Regions from separate parts of the Streptomyces sp. NPDC004134 genome, predicted to be linked through region 2. Evidence: predicted binding sites of a transcription regulator. Region 2 holds the regulator's gene; each other region holds the start of a gene.

Region 1 (4,554 bases), on a different contig from region 2:
GCCGAGCGGGTCACCTTCACCGGGTCGATGACGCCGGCCTTCACCAGGTCGCCGTACTCGCCGGTGGCGGCGTTGAAGCCCTGGCCCGCGGTCAGCTCCGAGACCTTGGAGGTGATGACGTAGCCCTCCAGGCCCGCGTTCTCCGCGATCCAGCGCAGCGGCTCGACCGACGCGCGGCGGACGACCGCCACGCCGGTGGCCTCGTCGCCGGTGAGGCCGAGGCCGTCCTCCAGCACCTTCGCCGCGTGCACGAGCGCCGAGCCGCCGCCGGAGACGATGCCCTCCTCGACCGCCGCGCGGGTGGCGGAGATGGCGTCCTCCAGACGGTGCTTCTTCTCCTTCAGCTCGACCTCGGTGGCCGCGCCGACGCGGATGACGCACACGCCGCCGGCCAGCTTCGCCAGCCGCTCCTGCAGCTTCTCGCGGTCCCAGTCGGAGTCCGTGGCTTCGATCTCGGCCTTGATCTGCGCGACCCGGCCGGCGACCTCGTCGGACTTGCCGGCGCCGTCGACGATCGTGGTGTCGTCCTTGGTGATGACCACGCGGCGGGCGGTGCCGAGCACCTCGAGGCCCACCTGGTCGAGCTTGAGGCCGACCTCCTCGGAGACCACGGTGCCGCCGGTGAGGGTGGCCATGTCGCCGAGCATCGCCTTGCGGCGGTCGCCGAAGCCGGGGGCCTTGACCGCGACGGAGTTGAACGTGCCGCGGATCTTGTTGACGACGAGGGTGGACAGCGCCTCGCCCTCCACGTCCTCGGCGACGATCAGCAGCGGCTTGGCGGAGCCGGCCTGCATGACCTTCTCCAGCAGCGGCAGCAGGTCCTGGATGGAGGAGATCTTGCCCTGGGTGATCAGGATGTACGGGTCCTCCAGCACCGCCTCCATGCGGTCCTGGTCGGTCACCATGTAGTGCGACAGGTAGCCCTTGTCGAAGGCCATGCCCTCGGTGAAGTCCAGCTCCAGGCCGAAGGTGTTGGACTCCTCGACGGTGATGACCCCGTCCTTGCCCACCTTGTCCATGGCCTCGCCGATGAGCTGGCCCACCTGCTCGTCCTGCGCGGACAGCGCGGCGACCGCGGCGATGTCGGACTTGGAGTCGATCGGGCTGGCGGCCTTCAGCAGCTCGTCGGAGATGGCCGCGACGGCCGCGTCGATGCCGCGCTTGAGCGCGGAGGGGGAGGCGCCGGCGGCCACGTTGCGCAGGCCCTCGCGGACCAGCGCCTGGGCCAGCACGGTGGCGGTGGTGGTGCCGTCGCCCGCCACGTCGTTGGTCTTCGTCGCCACCTCCTTCACGAGCTGGACGCCCAGGTTCTCGTACGGGTCCTCGACCTCGATCTCCCGGGCGATGGTCACGCCGTCGTTGGTGATGGTCGGGGCGCCGAACTTCTTGTCGATGACGACGTTGCGGCCGCGGGGGCCGATCGTCACCTTCACGGTGTCGGCAAGCTTGTCCACGCCGCGCTCAAGAGCGCGGCGGGCGTCCTCGTCGAACTTCAGAGTCTTCGCCATGGAACGTGGGTCCTCTCAAGGGGCGCCGTAGGGAGCGCCGACGCCCCGGCCCGTTTCGATATGTCCTGCTCGGCGAACGGATCCGGGGCGCGGCCTGGTGTGGGAAGAAGCGGGAAGCGCCCCGATTACTTCTCGATGATCGCGAGCACGTCGCGGGCAGAGAGGACGAGGTAGTCCTCGTTGTTGTACTTCACCTCGGTGCCGCCGTACTTGCTGTAGAGAACGACGTCGCCGACGGAGACGTCGAGCGGCAGCCGGTTGCCGTCCTCGAAGCGGCCCGGGCCGACGGCAAGGACGACGCCCTCCTGGGGCTTCTCCTTCGCGGTGTCCGGGATGACCAGGCCCGAGGCCGTGGTCTCTTCGGCGTCGAGCGGCTGGACCACGATGCGGTCCTCAAGCGGCTTGATGGCAACCTTGGTGCTGGCGGTCGTCACGATCCGACCTCCCCCTTCGGAGATCTCGCGGGGTTGAATGTCTGGGGTGGCGACCCTGGAGGACCCGTCGTCGCGGGTGCCGGATCCGCCTCGTCGCTGTGTTGGCACTCTCCCTGGGGGAGTGCCAGAGCCGAGGTTATGCCGCCCTTTAGCACTCGGTCAAGCCGAGTGCCAGATTGCCACCCGCGTCGCCCGCCGCCGACCGTACAGTCGTACGGGCCGCACCCCCGCCCGCGTCACATGTAGTCCTCCAGGCGGGCCACGGTGAAGCCCTGCCGCTGGACTTCCCGTACGAACTCAGCCATCACGTCCGTCATCGTCCGCCCGCCCTGCTGCTCGGGACCCCGGAAGTGCGCCAGCACGATGTCGCCCGGGCGCAGCCGGTCGCCGCTGCGGTACTCCAGGCCGCTCGCCTTCATGTCGGCCCGCCACAGCGGCATCGCGCGCACCCCGCAGGAGGCGGCGGCCCGCAGCGTCTCCGCGTCGTACTTGCCGTAGGGCGGCCGGAAGAGGGTCGGGCGGACTCCGAAGGCGCCGGCGACGCGCTCCTGCTGGCGGCAGATCTGGCGGCGCTGCCCGGCGTACGGGAGGGAGGTGAGGTCGGGGTGGGTGAGGGTGTGGCCGTGGACGGAGTTGCCGAGGCGCCGCAGTTCCTCGAAGTACCCGTAGTCCCCGCCGGCCGCCGAGTCGGAGAGGAACATGCTGAACGGCAGCCGGAGATCGGCCGCCATCCGGATCAGCTCCGGGTCCTTGTCCCAGCCGTCGTCGATCGTCAGGAAGACGACCTTGTCCCGCGTCGGCACCCGGCCCGCGACCGCCGGCAGCCCGGAGTCCGCCGGCCGCACCGGGCGGCTCGCGGGGGGCGTGGGCGGCGCGGCGAGGGGGCGGTCGAGGCCCCAGCGGCGGTACGCCTCGGCGCCGCCGGCACGGGCGACGTCCTTGCGGGTACTGCCGTCACCGCCGGGCAGCGCCCGCGGCGTACGCCCCGCGTGCCGCATGCCAGGCTTGCCGTCCGCCCGCCCGTCCCCGGGCGCCGCGGACTCCTCCGCGCGCTGCGGGAACCACTCCTCCGTCGGCCTGGCCGCGTCCGCGCAGGCGCTGAGCGCGAGCAGGCAGACGACGGCTATCGCGGCGGCTGACGACCGCCGCCCGGAGCGGCGGGTGCGCCTCATACGTAGTCCTCCAAGCGGGCAACGGCGAAGCCCTCGTCGTTCGCCTTACGGAGCACCGTACGGAGCATGTCGGTCATCGTGCCGCCGAATTCGGAAGGTCCTTCGAAGTGGGTGAGCACGATATCGCCGGGGTGGAAAGCGGTGTCCGCGCGGGAGTACGTCCAGCGTCCGGGGAACGCCTCCTGCTGCCACAGCGGTACGAGGCCGATGCCGCAGTCCCGCGCGGCGCGCAGGGTGTCGGCGTTGTAATTGCCGTACGGCGGGCGGAAGATCCGCGGCTTGGCGCCCATCTCGCGCTCCAGGACGCGCTGCTGGCCGCAGATCTCCTCGCGCTGCGCCTCGTAGGGCAGTTCGCGGAGGTTGGGGTGGTGGAGGGTGTGGTTGCTGACGGTGGTGCCGAGGTCGCGGAGGTCGCGGAAGTAGCCGTAGTCGTCGCGCGCGACCTCGTCGGCGAGGAAGGCGCTGACGGGCACGTCGAGTTCGCGCAGCATGCGCAGCAACTCGGGGTCCTTGCGGTAGCCGTCGTCGATGGTCAGGAAGATCACGCGGTCGTCGGTCGGCACCCGGGTGATGACGGGCGGCAGGCCGGGGCCGCCGCCGTTCGCCTCGAAGCCGGGTTCGGTGGCGAGCGCGGGCTTGGTGCGCGGCGGGGCGGGCGGCAGCAGCGGGGTGGCGTCCAGGCCCCAGGTACGGGCGGCGGCGAGCCGCTGCGCGTGGACGCGCTGCTGGTGCTGCGCGGTGCGGGCGAGCGCGCGGGCGGGGGCGGCGGCGAGGCCGCCGGCGACGGCGGGCTTGGCGTCCTCGTAGGGGTGGGTGAGGGGGCGGGGATGGTCGGACCCGGCGGTGCCTGAGGAGCAGCCGGACGCGAGGAGCGCGGCGGTGACGGCCAGGGCGAGGAGGCCGGTGCGGGGTCGGGCACGTGGGATCATTTTATCCTTTTGTCGTATTAGTTCCGGAGTCCGCATCCTGCCAGTACGGAGCGGGGCGTCATGGCGCCACGCCGTACGGGCGCCCGCATGGCGGACAGCGGACAATGGACCCATGCACGGCCCCGACGCCTCCGACGACCCCCTCGCCGCCCTCCTCACCCCCGAGGGCCAGGCGCTCCTCGCCGAGCTGCGCGAGCACGACCCCGCCGACGAACTGGCCCTCGCCACCCGGCTGCGCCGCACCCACCCCGCGGAGCTGGTCTCCGCCGCGCTCGGGCAGGCCCGGCTGCGGCAGCGGGCGGCGGCGAAGTTCGGGGCGGACGCGGCGCGGATGTACTTCACCCCCGACGGCGTCGAGCAGGCCACCCGTACGGCGGTGGCGGCGCATCGCGCGGCGCGGTTCGCGGCGCTCGGCGTCGACCGGGTCGCCGACCTGTGCTGCGGCATCGGCGGCGACGCGGTGGCGCTGGCGCGGGCCGGGATCGCGGTGCTCGCCGTCGACCGGGACCCG
Region 2 (4,554 bases):
GCTCGAAGTCGAGCGCGCCGGCGATGGCCAGCACGCGGTCGTCGGCGTCGGGCAGCAGCGGGCGGAGGTAGTCGACGGCCGCGCGGTTGACTTCGTCGGCGGCGTCGAAGTCCCGCGGACCGGCGTCGCGGTGGGCCTGGGTGAGCAGCCAGGCGGCGGTGCCGATGGCGTGCGGGTCCTCGCTCTCCTGGGCGGCGACCATGCCGCGGTCGGCGACGCGCCAGAGCAGCGAGCTGTCGGGCTGGTAGGCGAGGAAGAACTGCGACAGCGCGTACGTCTCGGCGAGCAGCGACTGCGCGCGACGGCGCTGCTCGGAGGTCTGGGCCTGCCTCGTGGCCAGATGCGCGTCCAGAATCAGGTCGGGCAGCAGTGCGCCGATGACCTCGCGGTGGTTGGGGGCGGAATGCCGGGCCTGCCACGCACGGTCAAGGCGGGCCCGCAGGTGCGGGAGGCTCGGGGCCTCGCGGTCGCCGGGCAGCGGGAAGCGGTTGATGGCGTCGCGGACCGCGGGGAGCTTGGCGTGTCCTGGGCCGATGAACATGGCGACGCTCATGGACTGGTCGCCGGTGAGCTCGGCGAGATCGCGTACGCGCAGCACCTCGGCGATCCGCAGGATCATGGGCAGCTTCGGCAACTGGAGCTTCCCGGTCTCCACTTGCTTCACCCACGACGGCGACTTGCCGAGCAGCCCGCCCAGGACGGGCCGGCTGATGCCGCGGCGCTCGCGCAGGATCTGCATCCGCTGGCCGAACGCGAGTGGTTCCGTGAGCGGGTCGGGAGCAGCGTCCGATGACGTCACGGCCTTACCTCTTCTCTGCGGCTCGACACTGCCAGGGTAGGAGGCGGGGCCGGTTCTGTGTGCGGTCGGCCGCAAACAGTGTGTTACGGAGCGCGTGCGGAAACTCCGGCCGCGACGCGTCTGCCGCCCCTCCTCGGAACTCCTCAGGAAGCCGGGGCCGTGACGAAGTCGATCAGCTCCTCCACGCGGCCCAGCAGTGCCGGTTCCAGGTCGCGGTACGTCCTCACCGACTCCAGGATGCGGCGCCACGCCGCGCCCGTGTCCGGGGGCCAGCCCAGTTCGCGGCAGATGCCCGTCTTCCAGTCCTCGCCCCGCGGGATCCTCGGCCAGGCCGCGATGCCCACCGACGCGGGCTTGACCGCCTCCCAGATGTCCACGTACGGGTGACCGACCACCAGCGCGTGGGTGCTCGTCACCGACTCCGCGATGCGCCACTCCTTCGTGCCCGGGACCAGGTGGTCCACCAGCACCCCCAGGCGCGCGTCCGGGCCGGGGGCGAAGGCGGAGACCACCGACGGGAGGTCGTCCACGCCCTCCAGGTACTCGACCACCACGCCCTCGACCCGCAGGTCGTGGCCCCAGACGCGCTCCACCAGCTCCGCGTCGTGGCGGCCCTCCACGTAGATGCGGCCCGCGCGGGCCACGCGCGCGGTGTGGTCCCGTACGGCGATCGAGCCCGAGGCCGAGAGGAGGGGGCCCGCGGGGCGGGTACGGCCCGGGCGTACCAGCGTGACCACCTTGCCGTCGATCATGAAGCCCCGCGGCGTCAGCGGGAACACCCGGTGCTTGCCGAAGCGGTCCTCCAGGGTGACCGTCGGGCCCTCCGCGGTCTTCTCCGTGCGGATGACCGCGCCGCAGAAGCCCGTCGCCACCTCCTCCACCACCAGATCGGGCTCGGCCTCCACCTCGGGGGCCGGCTGCTGCGGCTTCTTCCAGGGGGGCGTGAGATCGGTGTCGTAACGGCGCACGGGAGTGAGGTTACGACAAGCGCCCCGCCAGCTCGTCGCGTTGGGCCCGTACGAAGTCCGCCCCCACCGCCGCCCCGTGGCCCGGGACGTACACCGCCCCGGAACCGCCCAGCTCCAGCAGCCGGTCCAGCGCCGCGGGCCACCGCGAGGGGTCCGCGTCCCGGCCCACCGACGGCGGCCCCGACTCCTCGACCAGGTCGCCGCAGAAGACGACGGCCGGGCGGCCCGGGACGTACACCGCCATGTCGTGCGGCGAGTGCGCGGCGCCCAGCTCGACCAGCAGCACTTCCCGGCCGCCCCCGAGGTCCAGCGGGTACGTGCCGGAGACCGCGTGCCGCGGGGCGACCAGGACGTCGGCGGCCTCCGCCGCCTCGTCGCGGTTCAGCCCGTGGCGTACGGCGTCCGCGCGCAGCTCGTCCGCGCCGGGGCCGCGCAGGTGCGCGGCCATGCCCGCCGGGCCGTAGACCTCGGCACCGGCGAAGGCCGCGGTGCCGAGCACGTGGTCGAAGTGCGGATGCGTGAGCGCGATACGGGTCACGGGGCGGCCGAAGCGGTCGCGTACGGCCCGGCGCAGCTCCGCGCCCTCCCGCAGCGACGCGCCCGTGTCCACGAGCAGCACGCCTTCCGCGGATCCCACCGCGCCCGCCGTGGCGTCCCAGCGGGGCAGCCGGCACCGCAGGACGTCCGGGGCCAGCTCTTCCCAACCGCCACCCATACCCCGACGCTATAACGTGACCGGCCGCCTTGCCCGGGCTCCCCTACCCGGCCGTACACTGGCCCCGAACCCTGGCACTCCCCGCCGTCGAGTGCCAGCGGCGGGACGACCGGACGGGACCCGAGTGTGGAGGTGGGCAGCATGCTCAGCGAGCGCCGGCTCGAAGTGCTGCGCGCCATCGTCCAGGACTACGTGGGCACGGAGGAGCCGGTCGGCTCCAAGGCGCTCACCGAGCGGCATCACCTGGGTGTCTCCCCGGCGACGGTGCGTAACGACATGGCCGCCCTGGAGGACGAGGGGTACATCGCCCAGCCGCACACCAGCGCCGGCCGCATCCCCACCGACAAGGGCTACCGGCTGTTCGTCGACAAGCTCGCCGACGTCAAGCCGCTGAGCTCGCCCGAGCGGCGGGCGATCCAGAACTTCCTGTCCGGCGCCGTCGACCTCGACGACGTCGTGGGACGCACGGTGCGGCTGCTGGCGCAGTTGACCCGGCAGGTGGCGGTGGTGCAGTACCCGTCGCTGACCCGTTCGACCGTGCGCCACGTCGAGCTGCTCCAACTCGCCCCCGCGCGCGTGATGCTCGTGCTCATCACCGACACCGGCCGGGTCGAGCAGCGCGTGATCGACTGCCCGGCGCCGTTCAGCGAGGACTCCCTCGCCGATCTGCGCGCCCGGCTCAACAGCCGCGTCGTCGGCCGCCGGTTCGCCGACGTGCCGCGGCTGGTGGCCGATCTGGCGGAGCCCTTCCCCGCGGACGACCGGGGCACGGTGCAGACCGTGCTGTCGGTGCTGCTGGAGACGCTGGTGGAGGAGACGGAGGAGCGGCTGATGATCGGCGGCACCGCCAACCTCACCCGCTTCGACCACGACTTCCCGCTCACCATCCGGCCGGTGCTGGAGGCGCTGGAGGAGCAGGTGGTGCTCCTGCGGCTGCTCGGCGAGGCGAAGGAACCGGGCGTGATGGTGCGCATCGGCCATGAAAACGACCACGAGGGGCTCACCTCCACCTCGGTCGTCTCCGTCGGATACGGTTCAGGCGGCGACACCGGCGAAGCCGTCGCCAAGCTCGGCGTGGTCGGACCTACCCGCATGGACTACCCCGGAACGATGGGAGCGGTACGCGCAGTGGCACGGTACGTCGGACAGATCCTGGCGGAGTCATAAGTGGCCACGGACTACTACGCGGTCCTCGGCGTCGGACGTGACGCGTCGCAGGAGGAGATCAAGAAGGCGTTCCGCAGACTCGCCCGCGAGCTGCATCCGGACGTGAACCCGGATCCGAAGACCCAGGAGCGGTTCAAGGAGATCAACGCCGCCTACGAGGTGCTGTCGGATCCGCAGAAGAAGCAGATCTACGACCTCGGCGGCGACCCGCTGTCGCAGAACGGCGCCGCGGCCGGCGGCTTCGGCGCCGGCGGCTTCGGCAACCTCTCCGACATCATGGACGCCTTCTTCGGCCAGGCGGGCCAGCGCGGCCCGCGCTCGCGCACGCGGCGCGGCCAGGACGCCATGATCCGGCTCGAAATCGAGCTGGAGGAGGCGGCGTTCGGCGCCACCAAGGAGATCCAGGTCGACACCGCGGTGGTCTGCGGCACCTGCAACGGCGAGGGCGCGGCGCCCGGCACGTCGGCGCAGACGTGCGACATGTGCCGCGGCCGCGGCGAGGTCTCGCAGGTCACCCGCTCCTTCCTGGGCCAGGTCATGACCTCCAGGCCCTGCCCCCAGTGCCAGGGCTTCGGCACGGTCGTGCCCACGCCGTGCCCCGAGTGCGCGGGCGACGGCCGGGTGCGCTCACGGCGTACGCTCACGGTGAAGATCCCCGCGGGCGTCGACACCGGCACCCGCATCCAGCACGCCGGCGAGGGCGAGGTCGGCCCGGGCGGCGGCCCCGCGGGCGACCTGTACGTGGAGATCCGCGAGCTGCCGCACCCGATCTTCCAGCGCCGCGGCGACGACCTGCACTGCACGGTGACGATCCCGATGACGGCGGCCTCACTGGGCACGAAGGTCAATCTGGAGACCCTCGACGGCCTGGAAGAGGTCGACATCCGCCCCGGTACGCAGTCGGG
Region 3 (4,554 bases), on a different contig from region 2:
CGCCATCGGCAACCCGGCCGACGGGCCGTACGTGCTGGACATCGCCCGCCGGACCGGCGGCGCGGTGGAGGACGTGACGGACGCCGAGGTCGTGGACGCGGTGAAGCTGCTGGCCCGTACCGAGGGCGTGTTCGCGGAGACGGCGGGCGGCGTGACCTTCGGCGTGCTGGCCAAGCTCGTCGCGGACGGCCGGATCGACCCGGCCGAGACCACCGTCGCGATCAACACCGGCGACGGTCTGAAGACCCTCGACGCGGTCGCTCCCACCACGGGGCCGAGCGCGATCATTCGTCCCACACTCGACTCCTTCCGAGAGGCCGGCCTCGCATCATGAGCGTGAACGTCCGAATTCCGACCATCCTCCGTACGTATACCGACGGGCGGGCAGAGGTGAGCGCCGAGGGCGCGACGCTGGCCGAGGTGATCGAAGACCTGGAGAAGAACCACCGGGGCATCGCCGGCCGGGTGCTGGACGATCAAGGCAAGCTGCGCCGCTTCGTGAACGTCTACGTGAACGACGACGACGTCCGCTTCGCCGATGGCCTGCAGACTCCCACTCCGGAGGGGGCCGGGATCTCGATCATTCCGGCGGTCGCCGGAGGCTGCTGAACCCCTCTCGCGTGTGTGCGGCCCCACCGATCCGGAGTGGGGCCGTTCGCATGTCCGGACACGCGATAGGGTTGGGACGTTCCCCCCTCGTGGCCCATGCTCCACGCATATGAGAACGCGACAAGTTCCCCGCAAATGCGGAGAGTTAATTGTCGTGATGGTGAGTTATGCCCTGCCCGAGTTGTCAGGGAATGGCGGAGGTTGATCGGAAAAATACCGATCAGGTGTCCGCAGAATTCTCGTCCGAGTGACCTGTTGCACTGGGCATCTGTGCGGATACATTCAGCCGCGGTCGACGCGTTCCGGCGCACGCCCCGGCGTGTATCCGGGGGTGAGGTCTGACCCGGGTCCGCGGAGTGCGGTCCTGTGTAAGGGCCGGCAATAGGGGAGTTTGGAATGGCTCAGGGCACCGTCAAGTGGTTCAACGCGGAGAAGGGGTACGGCTTCATCGCGGTCGACGGTGGTGCGGATGTCTTCGTCCACTACAGCGCGATTCAGATGGACGGATACCGCACCCTCGAGGAAGGCCAGCGGGTCGAGTTCGAGATCTCGCAGGGCCAGAAGGGGCCGCAGGCAGACATGGTCCGCGTCAGCGGCTGAGCGCCGGGCATCGACCACGGACGACTCGCGACGGCCCGCACCCTCCGGGGTGCGGGCCCTCTGCTGTCCGCGCCCGTGTCCGTACGCCTCTGCCGGGCCCCGTGCCCGTACCCCCTCCGTTCCCCCCTGCCCGTGCCTCTCCGTCCACGCCTCCTTCCGCCGCCTGTTGTGCGGTGCCGCGGTCCGGTTCCGCTCTGCGCATGAGAAGCCCCTACCCGCTTGCACTCGCAGGGGGCGAGTGCTAATCATTGGCGTTAGCACTCTCCCCGTGAGAGTGACAGCACGGGACCGGTTCGGTGAGGTCCGTACGCCGGGTGGGAGGGAACCACGCGGGTCGCGGACCGTCCGTCGCGGGCGCCAGCGCGGTCCGGACACAGACGACCCCCCTGTCCGGGAGGACTCAACACAATGGCCAAGACCATCGCGTTCGACGAGGAGGCGCGGCGCGGCCTCGAGCGCGGCATGAACCAGCTCGCCGACGCCGTCCGCGTCACCCTCGGCCCCAAGGGCCGGAACGTCGTCCTCGAGAAGAAGTGGGGCGCCCCCACGATCACGAACGACGGTGTCTCCATCGCCAAGGAGATCGAGCTCGAGGACCCGTACGAGAAGATCGGCGCCGAGCTGGTCAAGGAGGTCGCGAAGAAGACGGACGACGTCGCCGGTGACGGCACGACGACCGCGACCGTCCTGGCCCAGGCCCTGGTCAAGGAGGGCCTGCGCAACGTGGCCGCCGGCGCCAACCCGATGGCGCTGAAGCGCGGCATCGAGAAGGCCACCGAGGCCGTCTCCGCCGCCCTGCTGGAGCAGGCCAAGGACGTGGAGACCAAGGAGCAGATCGCCTCCACCGCCTCCATCTCCGCCGGCGACACCCAGATCGGCGAGCTGATCGCCGAGGCCATGGACAAGGTCGGCAAGGAAGGCGTCATCACCGTCGAGGAGTCGCAGACCTTCGGGCTGGAGCTGGAGCTCACCGAGGGCATGCGCTTCGACAAGGGCTACATCTCGGCCTACTTCGCGACCGACATGGAGCGCATGGAGGCGGAGCTCGAGGACCCGTACATCCTCATCGCCAACTCCAAGATCAGCGCGGTCAAGGACCTGCTGCCGCTCCTGGAGAAGGTCATGCAGTCCGGCAAGCCGCTGCTGATCATCGCCGAGGACGTCGAGGGCGAGGCCCTGTCCACCCTCGTGGTGAACAAGATCCGCGGCACCTTCAAGTCCGTCGCCGTCAAGGCCCCGGGCTTCGGCGACCGCCGCAAGGCCATGCTCGGCGACATCGCCATCCTCACCGGTGGCCAGGTCATCTCCGAGGAGGTCGGCCTCAAGCTGGAGAGCGCCACGCTCGACCTGCTGGGCCGCGCCCGCAAGGTCGTCATCACCAAGGACGAGACCACCATCGTCGACGGCTCCGGCGACAGCGAGCAGGTCCAGGGCCGGGTCAACCAGATCCGGGCCGAGATCGACGCCAGCGACTCCGACTACGACCGCGAGAAGCTGCAGGAGCGGCTCGCCAAGCTGGCCGGCGGCGTGGCCGTCATCAAGGCCGGCGCCGCGACCGAGGTCGAGCTGAAGGAGCGCAAGCACCGCATCGAGGACGCCGTGCGCAACGCGAAGGCGGCCGTCGAGGAGGGCATCGTCGCCGGCGGCGGCGTGGCCCTGCTGCAGGCCGGCCACGTCTTCGAGAAGCTGGAGCTCCAGGGCGACGAGGCCACCGGCGCGTCCGCCGTGAAGCTGGCCCTGGAGGCCCCGCTCAAGCAGATCGCGGTCAACGCCGGCCTCGAAGGCGGCGTCGTGGTGGAGAAGGTGCGCAACCTGACCGCCGGTCACGGGCTCAACGCCGCCAGCGGCGAGTACGTCGACATGATCGCCGAGGGCATCCTCGACCCGGCCAAGGTGACCCGCTCCGCGCTGCAGAACGCGGCGTCGATCGCGGGCCTGTTCCTCACCACCGAGGCCGTCGTCGCCGACAAGCCGGAGAAGGAGAAGGCCGCGGCCGGGGGCGGTATGCCCGGCGGCGACATGGACTTCTGATCCTGGATCGCGAAGTCCGTACGTCCGCCGCGGCCGCGGCCGGACGGCGGACGGGCTGACGAACCGAGGGCGGTACCCCGCAGGGGGTGCCGCCCTCGGGCGCGTCGGTACACGGCGCGGGCTGCGGCAGCGGCGGCCCACGGCGGGGCTGCGGCTGCGCGGTCGCCTCGGAGTCGGAGTAGGGGCGGCCGGCGCTCCCGGGCGGCGCCGGCCGGGAGCAGTCTCCGGTCGACGACCCCCGGGCGACACCGCCGGGTTCAGCTCACGTCGGTCGCGGACTTCAGGGCGACTCGCAGATGACCGTGTGAGGCGTCGAGCAGGCGCTCCGCCGTGCTGCCGTCCACGCCGCCGAGGATGGTGAGGATCGCGTTCTTCACCTCGCCGTGGGTCTCCGCGAGGGCGGCCTCCACCTCCTCGTCGCCCGCGCCCGTCGCCAGCGCGACGATGCGCCGCGAACGGGCGCGCAGCTTCTCGTTGGAGGCGCGCACGTCGACCATCAGGTTCCCGTACGTCTTGCCGAGCCGGATCATCGTGATCGTCGACAGCATGTTGAGCACGAGCTTCTGCGCCGTGCCCGCCTTCAGCCGCGTCGACCCCGCGATCAGCTCGGGGCCCACGACGACCTCGATGCCGTGCTGCGCGGCCGCGCCGAGCGGCGAACCGGCGTTGCAGGACAGCCCGATGGTCAGCGCCCCTCTGCCGCGCGCGTACGTGACGCCGCCGACGGCGTACGGCGTGCGGCCGGAGGCGGAGATGCCGACGACCGCGTCGTCGGGCCCCAGCTCCGCCGCCGCCAGGTCGGCCGCGGCCAGTTCCTCGCTGTCCTCCGCGCCCTCCGTGGAGGTCCGCAGCGCCACGTCCCCGCCGGCGATCATGCCGACGACCTGCGACGGGTCGGTGTTGAACGTCGGTGGGCACTCGCTGGCGTCCAGCACCCCGAGCCGGCCCGCGGTGCCGGCGCCCAGATAGAACAGCCTGCCGCCGCGGGCCATGCGCTCGGCGATGTCGTCGATGGCGGCGGCGATCCGGGGCAGTTGCGTGGCGACAGCGCCCGGGACCCCGCTGTCCTCCTCGTTCATGAGTCCGGCGATCTCCAGGCTGGAGAGACGGTCGATCTCTGCCAGCTCGGGACGGAACGCCTCGGTGGTCAGGTTTTCCAGCTCCCGGCGGATGTCTGCTGAGGGAGAGGGCATGTCGGAGCGGCTCTTTCCATACGGTGCGTGGCGCGCGGTGGGCGGTGCGCGCACGCGGAGGTGGGTCGGTCACGGCGGCTTGCGTGGTGCGGTCGCCGGCGGTCGGACTGCCGCCGCGGGC

What was found. Region 2 encodes HrcA, which represses chaperone genes, less so after heat shock. Its sites were predicted from a motif close to TTNGCACTCNGNNNNNCNGAGTGCNAA; they were not measured.
Region 1: a site for HrcA is predicted at 2,091-2,117, ahead of groES (co-chaperone GroES). Genes of this name have one in related genera too.
Region 3: a site for HrcA is predicted at 1,464-1,490, ahead of groL (chaperonin GroEL). Genes of this name have one in related genera too.

The regions. Positions count from the first base shown of each region.
Region 1 covers NZ_JBIAMS010000001.1:410,910-415,463, forward strand. Annotated here, with positions in the region: gene groL (chaperonin GroEL) at 1-1,508, opposite strand, end outside; gene groES (co-chaperone GroES) at 1,634-1,942, opposite strand; gene ACFYVJ_RS01795 (polysaccharide deacetylase family protein) at 2,179-3,114, opposite strand; gene ACFYVJ_RS01800 (polysaccharide deacetylase family protein) at 3,111-4,043, opposite strand; gene ACFYVJ_RS01805 (methyltransferase domain-containing protein) at 4,156-4,554, shown strand, end outside.
Region 2 covers NZ_JBIAMS010000021.1:158,582-163,135, reverse strand. Annotated here, with positions in the region: gene ACFYVJ_RS24970 (helix-turn-helix domain-containing protein) at 1-799, opposite strand, end outside; gene ACFYVJ_RS24965 (DUF3097 domain-containing protein) at 943-1,767, opposite strand; gene ACFYVJ_RS24960 (MBL fold metallo-hydrolase) at 1,778-2,482, opposite strand; gene hrcA (heat-inducible transcriptional repressor HrcA) at 2,624-3,649, shown strand; gene dnaJ (molecular chaperone DnaJ) at 3,650-4,554, shown strand, end outside.
Region 3 covers NZ_JBIAMS010000007.1:244,680-249,233, forward strand. Annotated here, with positions in the region: gene thrC (threonine synthase) at 1-334, shown strand, start outside; gene ACFYVJ_RS12820 (MoaD/ThiS family protein) at 331-609, shown strand; gene ACFYVJ_RS12825 (cold-shock protein) at 1,006-1,209, shown strand; gene groL (chaperonin GroEL) at 1,618-3,240, shown strand; gene murQ (N-acetylmuramic acid 6-phosphate etherase) at 3,498-4,433, opposite strand.